Chitinophaga caseinilytica: one gene and its partner. The protein of the gene in region 2 binds, or shares a complex with, the protein of the main gene of each other region. Links are inferred from orthologs where the notes say so. Each region holds a gene or a part of one and is shown on either strand. Other genes may lie near its edges.

Region 1 (4,274 bases), 4.2 Mb from region 2 along the record:
TTATTACCGTAAAGGCGCCACCAACGTCACCGATTCGTCTGAGCTGACCAACGGGGCTTTCTCGTTCAAGGGCACCGTTCCCTCCGCCGTTCGCGGCACGCTCGTGGTACGCGCGATCCCCGTTCCGGGCAAAGCCGTAGCCATGAATTACGACATGATCAACCTGTACCTCGAAAAAGGGGACCTGTCCGTTAAAAGCGCCAAAGGCCTCGAAGAAGCTACCGTGAAAGGCGGCCCGCTCAACGCCGATTTCTCCCGCTATCAGCAGGCTACCAAATTTGCGAAAGACAAATACGAAGTGGTAAACAAGGAATGGAGCGCCGCAAGCCCTGAAGCCCGCAAAGGCGCGGATTTCCAGAAGGATATGAACGCCAAGTATGATGCCATCCGCAAAGAAGAGAAGGCTGCCCAGCTGGTGTTCATCAAAGCAAATACGAAATCGCCCATCGCCGTCGACGTATTGCAGCAGTTCGCCGGCTCCCTGCCCGATAACGTAGACGAGATCGAAGGGTATTTCAAATCCCTCGCCCCCGCGATCCAGTCTTCCGATAACGGTAAAAACTTCGCCAAATCGATCGATGGCTGGAAAAAGACAGCCGTTGGCGCACAGGCGCCCGAATTCACCCAGAACGATACCGAAGGCAAGCCGGTGAAACTGGCCGACTTCCGCGGCAAATACACCCTGATCGATTTCTGGGCCTCCTGGTGCGGCCCCTGCCGCGCCGAGAACCCCCACGTGGTAGCGGCGTACGAAAAGTATAAAGACAAGAACTTTACCGTGCTCGGCGTTTCGCTCGACCAGCCCAACGCCAAAGACAAATGGCTGAAAGCGATCGCCGACGACAAGCTGACCTGGACGCAAGTGAGCGACCTCAAGTTCTGGGACAATGAAGTGGCGCGCCTCTACGGCATCCGCGGCATCCCGCAGAACTTCCTGGTAGACCCGCAAGGCAAAATCATCGCGAAGAACCTTCGCGGCGAGGCGCTGGAGAAAAAACTGGCGGAAGTCCTGAACTAGGTATAACGGTAAGTGATATACGAAAAAGCCCGTCCTGGTAAAACCGGACGGGCTTTTTCTATGTAATCTGAAATGTGGTCAGGGTGCGTCGGCAGGCTTGATCTCGTACACGATCGAGCTGCATTTGTTCACATGCCGCCAGGCTTTCCAGTAGGAGCGGAAGCCTTTCCACGCGCCGGCGATCAAGCCGTCTTTCCCCGTTTTGTATTTCTGGCTGAGCAGGCTCACGTAAAACGCGTCGAATACCATGGGGTACTTTTGCCGGATGGAGAACCCGTGGCGCTGCATGAGCACGTCCATGGAAACGGGGGAGAAGTGGTACAGGTGGCGGGGCACATCGTATGCCGCCCAAAACTCGCCATAGAGGCGGGCATCGGTGCTGGTGTAGTTGGGGACGGCGATGAGTAGGGCGCCTCCGGGCTTCAGGAGTTTCCGGATCCGCTCCAGGTAACCCTGGAGGTCGTGCACATGCTCAAGCACATGCCACATCGTGATGCAATCGAACTGTTCTTCGGGCAGTTCAAACAATTCGTGTACCGGGCGCGTATCGAGGCCGTAGTTTTTCTGGGCGGTCTCCCGCGCGCCGGCGTCCGGTTCCAGGCCGGTAACGTTCCAGCCCAGCAGTTGCATATGGTGCAGGAACGCACCGCTGCCGCTGCCGATATCGAGCAGGTTGCCGGATTTCACGCCGGCCGCCGTTTTCACCCAGTTCTGCTTGGAGCGCATGGTGATCTTGCGGACGCTGTGGTACATCTTGTTGATAAGCCCTTCACGGGTATCCGAATGCGAAATATATTCGGCCGATTGGTAATACGCGCCGATGGCTTCGATAGGAGGAATGTGCTGGGTGAAACGGGCCGTGCAGGCGGCGCATTCCCAGATATCGAATTTTTCCTGAGATACGGTATAGTCTTTTGCCGTCAGCTTGTAGCTGATGCGGTCCGATTGGCAAACCGGGCATTGCTGGTAGTCGATCCGATTCATGTGGTTAGAAAACTGGCTGCAAGATAACAAAATTAAATCCCCTTGTATTCCCCCCAGACGTTCCGGAGCGTATCGGCGATTTCGCCGAGGGTACAGTAATGTTCCACGGCTTCCACAACGAGCGGCATGAGGTTCTCGGTCGTTTTTGCCCGCTCCGAAATGGCCGCCAGTAAGGATTTCACCTTTTCGTTGTTGCGGCGGGCGCGGAGGGAGGCCAGCTTTTCGGACTGGAGCTTGCGGATGCTGTCGTCGATCCGGAATACCTCGGTATCTGAGGCTTCTTCCACGACGAATTTGTTCACACCGACGATGATTTTTTCGTTATTCTCGATTTCCTGCTGGTATTGATAAGCGCTTCTGGCGATCTCGTCCTGGATGAACCCCTGCTCGATGGCGCTCACGGAACCGCCCATGGCGTCGATCTTATGGACAAGTTCCCAGGCGCGTTCCTCCACTTCCTTCGTCAACGCCTCCACGTAATACGAACCGGCCAGCGGGTCTACCGTGTCGGCGATGCCGCTTTCGTAACCGATGATCTGCTGCGTGCGCAAAGCGATGCGGGCGGCAGATTCTGTGGGGAGGGAAATGGCTTCGTCGTACCCGTTGGTGTGCAGCGATTGCGTGCCGCCGAGCGTGGCAGCGAGGGTTTGAACGGCCACGCGCACGATGTTGTTGTGCGGTTGCTGCGCGGTGAGGGTGGAGCCGCCGGTCTGGGTATGGAAGCGCAGCATTTTCGCTTTGGGATCGGTGGCGCCGAGGTTTTGGGTGATATGCGCCCACATGTTGCGCGCCGCGCGGAACTTGGCGACTTCTTCGAACAAATGGTTATGCGCGTTGAAGAAAAAGCTGAGGCGCTTGGCGAACACGTTGATGTCGAGCCCCTTTTCCAGCGCGGCTTTCAGATATGCCTTGCCGTTGGAAAGTGTGAAAGCCAGCTCCTGCACGGCGTTGGCGCCCGCTTCGCGGATATGGTAGCCGCTGATGGAAATGGTATTCCATTTCGGCACTTCCCGGCTGCAATAATCGAAAATATCGGTGATCAGCCGCATGGATGGCTGCGGCGGATAGATGAAAGTGCCGCGGGCAGCGTATTCCTTGAGGATATCGTTTTGAATGGTACCGGAAATCTTCGACAGGTCGGCCCCCTGTTTCTTCGCCAGGGCGATGTAGAACGCCAGGAGGATGAACGCCGTGGCGTTGATGGTCATGGAGGTGGAGACTTTCTCCAGCTCGATGCCGGCGAAAAGCGTTTCCATATCTTCCAGCGAATCGATGGCTACGCCTACTTTTCCTACTTCGCCTTCCGCCATGGCGTGGTCGGAATCGTAGCCGATCTGCGTGGGGAGGTCGAACGCGACGCTGAGCCCCATTACGCCCTGGCTGAGCAGGAAATGATATCTTTTATTGGATTCCTCGGCTGTGCTGAAACCCGCGTACTGGCGCATGGTCCAGAGTTTATCGCGGTACATGGTGGCGTGGATGCCCCGGGTGAAGGGGAAGCGGCCCGGCAGCTCGTCCATCGGTACCGGCGTGGCATATAACGGCCGGATTTCGATTCCCGAATCGGTCTTGATTGGCTTTTCCATATTCACAATGTTAGGTTAAAAACGATAAATTGCGGGAAATTTTGTTGACTGGCCATGATTCCTTATTTGTTGTTGTTTTTCACCATTGGACTGGCGTTGCTGAGCATGCTGATGATGCGCCGTGGCACGCGGAGGCCTTTCCCCGACGCGCTTTACACCATCCTGTTTTCCCTTTCGCTGGCGGCGTTCGTTTACCTTTACGGCACCTGGGTGTACGGGAGCATTTATCTTAAATATATTTTCGGGGGATTATACGTGTGTGTGGCCGGATGGTCCCTCTTCCGCCGCAACCCCGTCAAGCCCGCCCGTTCGCCGTTTTTCCGGTTAACGATGTCCATAGTGCTGACCCTCGCCGTGATCCTGTATTTCACTGGTACCACCGGCACGCCGCGTACCGTGGAGCTCGATTTTCCCCTGCAGAAAGGCCGCTATTTCGTGTTGCAGGGCGGGAAGGGATTACCGTCGAACGTATTCCATTTCAGCCTTCGCGGGGCTATTTACGCGATGGACATCGTGCGGCTCAACAGCTGGGGGAACCGCGCCAGCAAAGTGTTTTCCAAAAAACTGGAAGATTACGCCATCTTCGGCGATACGGTCTATGCGCCCTGCTCCGGCCGCGTCATCCGCGCCAATGGCGACGATCCCGACAACATCCCGCCCAACATGAAGCGCGGCCCTAAAAACAC
Region 2 (5,616 bases):
ATGTCTCTCGACGGAACGATGGAGCTTTGCGGATCGTCTACGTTGGAGGGGAAGAGGACTTTGGTGCTGTTGGTGACGTTGCCGAAGATGTAACCTACGTTCACCCCTACGCTGAATCCGCCGAAACCGATACCGGAGCCTACATAAGCCTGGTAAATGCCGCCGCTGCCTTCGAACTGGTTAACGGAAGCTACTTTCAGTGTGTCGAAAAAAGTTCTGTCTTCCGGAACGCCGATGTTGTAGGCGACTTTGGTGAGGGGGCGGATCCCGAGGTTGAGGCCCCACTTCGGGCCGAGCGGCATGCCCAGCTGGAGGTAGCTCAATGTTCCATACCCGGCGCTGGACGCCGCGTCTCTCGAAGTGAGCCGGCGGGCGCCGCCGTGAACGCCCACGTCGAACGTTACGAGCTGCAGACGGGAGTAACTGGCGGGATTGACGAAGTTGATGGACTGGGCATCGCCATATGCCTGTGCCACGCCTCCCATGCCGAGGTTGACTGCGTTCTCGGAACGCGAAATCTCGCCAAGGCCGAATCGGGAGTACGGTGAATTATCCTGGGCGTCAGCATTTTTTGCCGATAGCACTGCTACGCCTAACAGGCAAAAGAAGCTAGCTTTTGTCCAATACATTGAGTTCAGCGATTGAATTTAAACCTTTATACATTAAATACGGGCTTGCAAATATCTTATTTTTAAGGCGGGAAGCAAAAAATTCCAAATTCCCCCTGTTAAAAGCGCGTTAAAGTTCCCGTACCTGGCGGCATACAGCGAAATCATGCCGTCTACCTCCGCCAGCGCGCCTTCCAGCACGCCGCTGAGGATACTTTGACGGGTATTATATCCAATAAAACTATAATGCGCTTCGGCGGGAACGAGCGGCAATTTATCCGTAAAAGCGTGCAGGGCGCGGAACCGCATGTCGATCCCCGGGCTGATGCCCCCTCCCAGGAATTCGCCCCGTTTGTTGATGAAATTGTAAGTGATGGCCGATCCGGTACCGATCACGAGATTATGCTGGCCGGGAAACATTTCCCAGGCGCCTGCGGCCAGCGCGATCCGGTCTACGCCCAGGGTTTCGGGCTTTTCGTACACGATCCGAACGGGCATCGGCGTATCGCAGCGCAGGCGGATGAAGCGCGTTTCACTTTGCAGCAGCGATTCCAGCGCCGGCGGATGTTCTATTACCGACGACAGCACCGCCGCGCGGGGGCGCCGTTCCTTCAGCAGTTCCTCCACTTCGGGCAACAACGTTTCTTCGCTGAAAAACCGCTCTTCCTGCAGTTCTCCGCCTTGCATAATGCCACATTTCAACCGGGTATTGCCCAGGTCGAAACAAAAAATCGGGCCGATCATGGCGCCAAGTTAAAAATTATCTACGGATAAATCCCGGAAGTGGCCGTTCAGTTTCACCCGGTCTTTGAGCCGCTCCATCTCCGTCATGAGGGGAATTACCTTGCTGAGATGGCGTTTGAGGTACTCCAGGCGCTGCAGTTCCTGGAAAAGATGGAGCATTTCGTATTCTTCCGCCAGCGAAAGCCCCGCATGATGCGCGATATCGTATGCCCGCAACCGGTGGTCTTCTACCGGGAACTGCTTCGAGACCTGCAGGATGTGGTGCAGCTCGCGCACCGCCGCCAGCACCTGTTCGCGGAGCGTATCGCTCGTACGGTCGTGATTGACCGGGTAATTGACGATGGCGCCGGCATACAGTTTTTCGGGCACTTCGCGGATGATCTCGAGGATGCGGAACACTTTGATGCCGCGGGTCCGCACGTCCATCTCGCCGTTGTCATACGTTTTTTCCACCCGCGAAATTTCCACGAGCGTACCGTATTCGTTCACTTTCTGGTCGATCACCGCGGGGATGCCGAAGGGCTTGCCTTCGCGGATGCATTCTTCCGCCAGCTGTTTATACCGCGGTTCAAAAACATGCAGGTTGAGCATCTCGCCGGGATAAACGACGATGCCGAGGGGAAATATGGGTATGAAGTTCGTCATGTTCGGGCGTAGGTTCTTCGTTGTTTTAAGTTACGAATTTTGAACGAAAAATAATGGCGGTCTGCCTTCGGCGGATGGAAGGAAAGAAGGGGCGTCATCTTCCCGAAATGAAAAATCATCGATACATTTGTTGCATGTCTGTGTTACTTGACCGGCTCCTTTCGGGGGACGTGCGGGCCCTGGCCCGGAGCATCTCCCTGGTGGAGAACGAAGCCCCGGGATACGAACAGCTGCTGGAGTCGCTCCCGGCGCGCGCAGGCACCCGCGTGGTCGGCATCACGGGGCCTCCCGGCGCCGGCAAAAGCACGCTGGTAAACGCCCTCATCTCCGCCATCCTCCGCCGCGGGCAGCGTGTAGCCGTTATCGCGGTAGACCCATCGTCGCCCTTCAATTTCGGCGCATTGCTCGGCGATCGCATCCGCATGGCCAATCACTTTTCCGACCCAGACGTATACATCCGGTCGATGGCGAGCCGTGGTGCTTTGGGCGGCCTCAGCCCGAAAATCCTCGAAGTGGCAGACATCATCAAGGCCGCGGGGTACGATTACCTATTCATCGAAACGGTGGGCGTGGGGCAGAGCGAAGTGGAGATCGCCGGAATCGCGGATACGACGGTGGTGGTTGTGGTGCCCGAAGCGGGAGACGAGATCCAGACCATGAAAGCCGGGCTTATGGAGATTGCGGCGATATTCGCGGTGAACAAGGCAGACCGTCCGAAGGCCGACGAGTTCGTCCGCAACCTGCGGCTGCTGGCGCATTCGCGCGCAACGGCCGGCTGGGAAACGCCCGTGATCAAAACGGTGGCGTTGCGGGACGAAGGGGTCGAGGCCCTCATGCAGGCACTCGATGCCCATCGCGATCACATCCATGACAATGCCGACCGCAAATCGTTGCTGCTGGCTGAAAAGGCATGGCAACTTATCCAGTATAAAAGAATGCGGGAGGTAGACAGGCAGGCTTTGCTGGCGGAGATCCGCGCGCAGATGGACGGGCCGGGGTTCAACCTCTACCGCATCGTTCGCCGCTATAGCTGAAAAAATCCTATCTTTGCGGCAATCAACGTAAGCGCAAAGATGTTTACCCAAACTCGAGTTTTCCGTCTTTTCTTCACTTACGCCGTGTTCAACTACGGCGGCTGATCTTGCGCGCAGCCCTTTCTCATCAACATTTTCGACATATTTCTGATCATCTAAAACAAAAGCTTTTGTTATGGCTTGGTTATTCCTTTTGCTGGGCGGTCTGTTCGAGATCGGCTTTACCATTTCGCTGAAGTATTCAGAGAATTTTTCGAAGCTCTGGCCTTCGGTTTCTTTCGTGGTTTGTATTTCGCTGAGCTTTTTCCTGCTCAACAAAGCGATCAACGGCGGCTTGCCGATCGGTACCGCATACGCGGTGTGGACGGGCATCGGCGCCGCAGGGACCGCTATTGCGGGGATGCTGTTCTTCAAGGAGCCTGCCACCGCGATGCGGCTGGTGTTCCTCGTCATGCTGATCGGCTCCATCATCGGGTTGAAATTCGTATCCGACGCACATTAATTGAAGAGGCCTCCGGGCCTCTTTTTTTGTCCGGAATTGCTGGTGAATAGGTTGTAAATTAGCGATGCATCACACACATGTTACAACGGCCATCGTGCAGGAGGTCAGAAAAATTCCCAGGGAACTATGTTGTAGAATTAGCCACCACGGCTTCGGGTAAGTTTTTTTCAACCAGATAGATATATCAAATTAAGCAGATGCAATTTTGCTGAGGGGAGATCGCGGCGGGTGCGGCACGAAATACCCCATCTCCGGGCGTATTACACAATTTTGTTTGCCTCACTCCGTTTATCAAAAAGCCTGTGAATCACCATGAAAGTGTGATATTCACGGTGTAAATCTTTCGTACATTACGCCCCCCGTGCAAACCCGTTAGAAGAAACAATTAGGAACAAGCAAAACTACTGCGTTACAAACAACACCATGCGAAAGGAATCCACCTTCAACCCGGAGCATCAGGCCACCAATACCGCCAGTAAAGTGGTTGCCGCACTGGAAAGACTTTCAGAAGCTTTCCGTGTATTGCTTTGGCAGGAAGCGAAACAGTACGGGATCAGTCCAATTCAGGTCCAAATCCTGACCTATCTCCTTCATTACCCGGAAAAGCTGAAGACCGTCACCCATCTCGCCGCGCATTTCAATATGACGAAGGCAACGATCAGCGATGCGATCAAGACGATCGAATCCAAAGGCTTTGTCAGAAGGAAAGAAGATAAAGAAGACAGCCGCAGCCATACCCTGCATCTGACCCGCGAAGGTAAAACGGTTGCCCGCCGGGTAGAGCGGTTTGCGGAACCGATGCAGGATTCTGTGGAAGATATGTCGGCCGAAAAGCAGGCGGGCATGCTGGAACAGTTGCTGGGCCTTATCCAGGACCTCAACCGTAACCTCATCATCACGCCGCAGCGGATGTGCTACAACTGCAGATTTTACGAAAAGAAAGGGAAATTACATTATTGCCACCTCGTGAATGCCATTCTGAAGGCGGCGGATTTGCGGGTAGATTGCCCGGAATTCAGGAAACCAGCTATTTAGGGGCGCGCATTATTGCGCCCGCTGGCTCCTCCACCAGCGGATGCCCAGGAACAAGCCCAGCGCCAGCGGCGCGGCGGCCAGCATCAAGATACCGTTGTTCAGGCCTTTGGCAGGCCCTTCACCCAACTGCTGCGCGGTTTTCGTGCAGAGGGAACATTGCGCCATCAATTGACTGGCTGGCAGCAGCATGGCTACCGTCATCAACAGGTAGAATATCTTTTTCACGCTCCGAAATTAGGCATTTTTAATGCGCCAGGGCCTGATTTATGTCAGGCTCAGGCGTAATACGGCGAAATCATCATGTACACTACCACGCCGGTAATGGCCACGTAAAACCAGATCGGCCAGGTGATCCGCGCTATGCGACGGTGTTTCGGCCAGTCGGACTGGAACCCTCTCAGCAAGGTGAACAGTACCAGCGGAACGATCACTACTGCCAGCACGATGTGCGTGAGCAGCAGGAAATAGTACGCATACCGCACGCCGCCAACCGCCGCGATCTCCGCCGCGTCTACCACCCCATTGTGGTCCATATCGCCGAACTTCGTGGATTCCGTGAGGAAGTGATAGGTGACGTAGGAAAGGAGGAATATTACAGACAGGCCCACGGCGCTGAGGTTCGCCCATTTGTGGGCCGTTTTCCGGCCGTTCTTGATAAAAAAGAGGCTCGCCAGCAGCAACACCGCCGTGGCGGAATTGAGGACGGCGTGGAAGAAGGGCATCACCTTTACGTCGAACCCTACCTGCACGTTCGGCTGCGGGAGCACGAACAAAATGGCCACCGCCACGGGGATGACGATGGAAACGATGGTGATGATGATATTGAGATTCTTGTTCTTCATGTTCACTGAGAAGTTTTAGTTGCCGGAAGAGAACAGGCGCTTGAGGAGGCCGGGCCTTTTCTTGTCTTTGGCGATATGCAATACGGCGATATCGTTCACCATTTTGCGGACGGAAACGGTGTCCATCCCATTGTAATACCCGCGGATGAACCGGTCTTTATCGATCAGCACGAATTTTTCGGCGTGGATGAAATCATCCGGTCCGC

The links. Proteins that work in one complex are often made in the same cells at the same time.
Region 1: the proteins of meaB (region 2) and WJU22_RS23430 are in contact, whole or in part, in a crystal structure (PDB 8DPB), measured with the Methylorubrum extorquens proteins. The link is inferred for Chitinophaga caseinilytica from one-to-one orthologs. Residues at the interface, in SOR26638.1 of Methylorubrum extorquens: Arg20, Ala21, Ala24, Arg25, Thr28, Ser32, Arg33, Arg34, His37, Thr98, Gly99, Gly100, Ser101, Ile102, Leu103, Lys106, Thr107, Ala110, Ala113, Ile114, Asp115, Arg116, Ala118, Phe119, Ile120, Arg121, Pro122, Pro124; in SOR27001.1 of Methylorubrum extorquens: Glu577, Glu578, Asn579, Asp580, Gly581, Arg582, Arg583, Arg585, His596, Ala604, Ser605, Ala608, Asp609, Gly611, Phe612, Asp613, Val614, Asp615, Ile616, Gly617, Pro618, Leu619, Glu625, Arg628, Gln629, Val631, Glu632, Asn633, Asp634, Glu661.

Annotation. Positions count from the first base shown.
Region 1 is NZ_CP150096.1:5,657,873-5,662,146, reverse strand. The notes cover bases 1,312-4,274. They hold WJU22_RS23430 (acyl-CoA mutase large subunit family protein), read right to left. Parts: upstream 3,589-4,274; coding sequence 2,035-3,588; downstream 1,312-2,034. Other genes in these bases: WJU22_RS23425 (M23 family metallopeptidase), read left to right, coding at 3,643-4,274; WJU22_RS23435 (class I SAM-dependent methyltransferase), read right to left, coding at 1,312-2,002. Outside these bases: WJU22_RS23440 (TlpA disulfide reductase family protein), read left to right, coding at 1-1,018; more of WJU22_RS23435, read right to left, coding at 1,097-1,311. UniProt on the Escherichia coli protein: Catalyzes the interconversion of succinyl-CoA and methylmalonyl-CoA. Could be part of a pathway that converts succinate to propionate.
Region 2 is NZ_CP150096.1:1,458,711-1,464,326, reverse strand. The notes cover bases 1,087-4,081. They hold meaB (methylmalonyl Co-A mutase-associated GTPase MeaB), read left to right. Parts: upstream 1,087-2,131; coding sequence 2,132-3,031; downstream 3,032-4,081. Other genes in these bases: WJU22_RS06245 (MarR family winged helix-turn-helix transcriptional regulator), read left to right, coding at 3,957-4,081; WJU22_RS06250 (DMT family transporter), read left to right, coding at 3,207-3,533; WJU22_RS06260 (LON peptidase substrate-binding domain-containing protein), read right to left, coding at 1,362-1,997; WJU22_RS06265 (type III pantothenate kinase), read right to left, coding at 1,087-1,352. Also shown: WJU22_RS06270 (hypothetical protein), read right to left, coding at 1-476; more of WJU22_RS06265, read right to left, coding at 663-1,086; more of WJU22_RS06245, read left to right, coding at 4,082-4,568; WJU22_RS06240 (hypothetical protein), read right to left, coding at 4,578-4,793; WJU22_RS06235 (DUF420 domain-containing protein), read right to left, coding at 4,844-5,410; WJU22_RS06230 (SCO family protein), read right to left, coding at 5,426-5,616. UniProt on the Escherichia coli protein: Binds and hydrolyzes GTP. Likely functions as a G-protein chaperone that assists AdoCbl cofactor delivery to the methylmalonyl-CoA mutase (MCM) ScpA and reactivation of the enzyme during catalysis.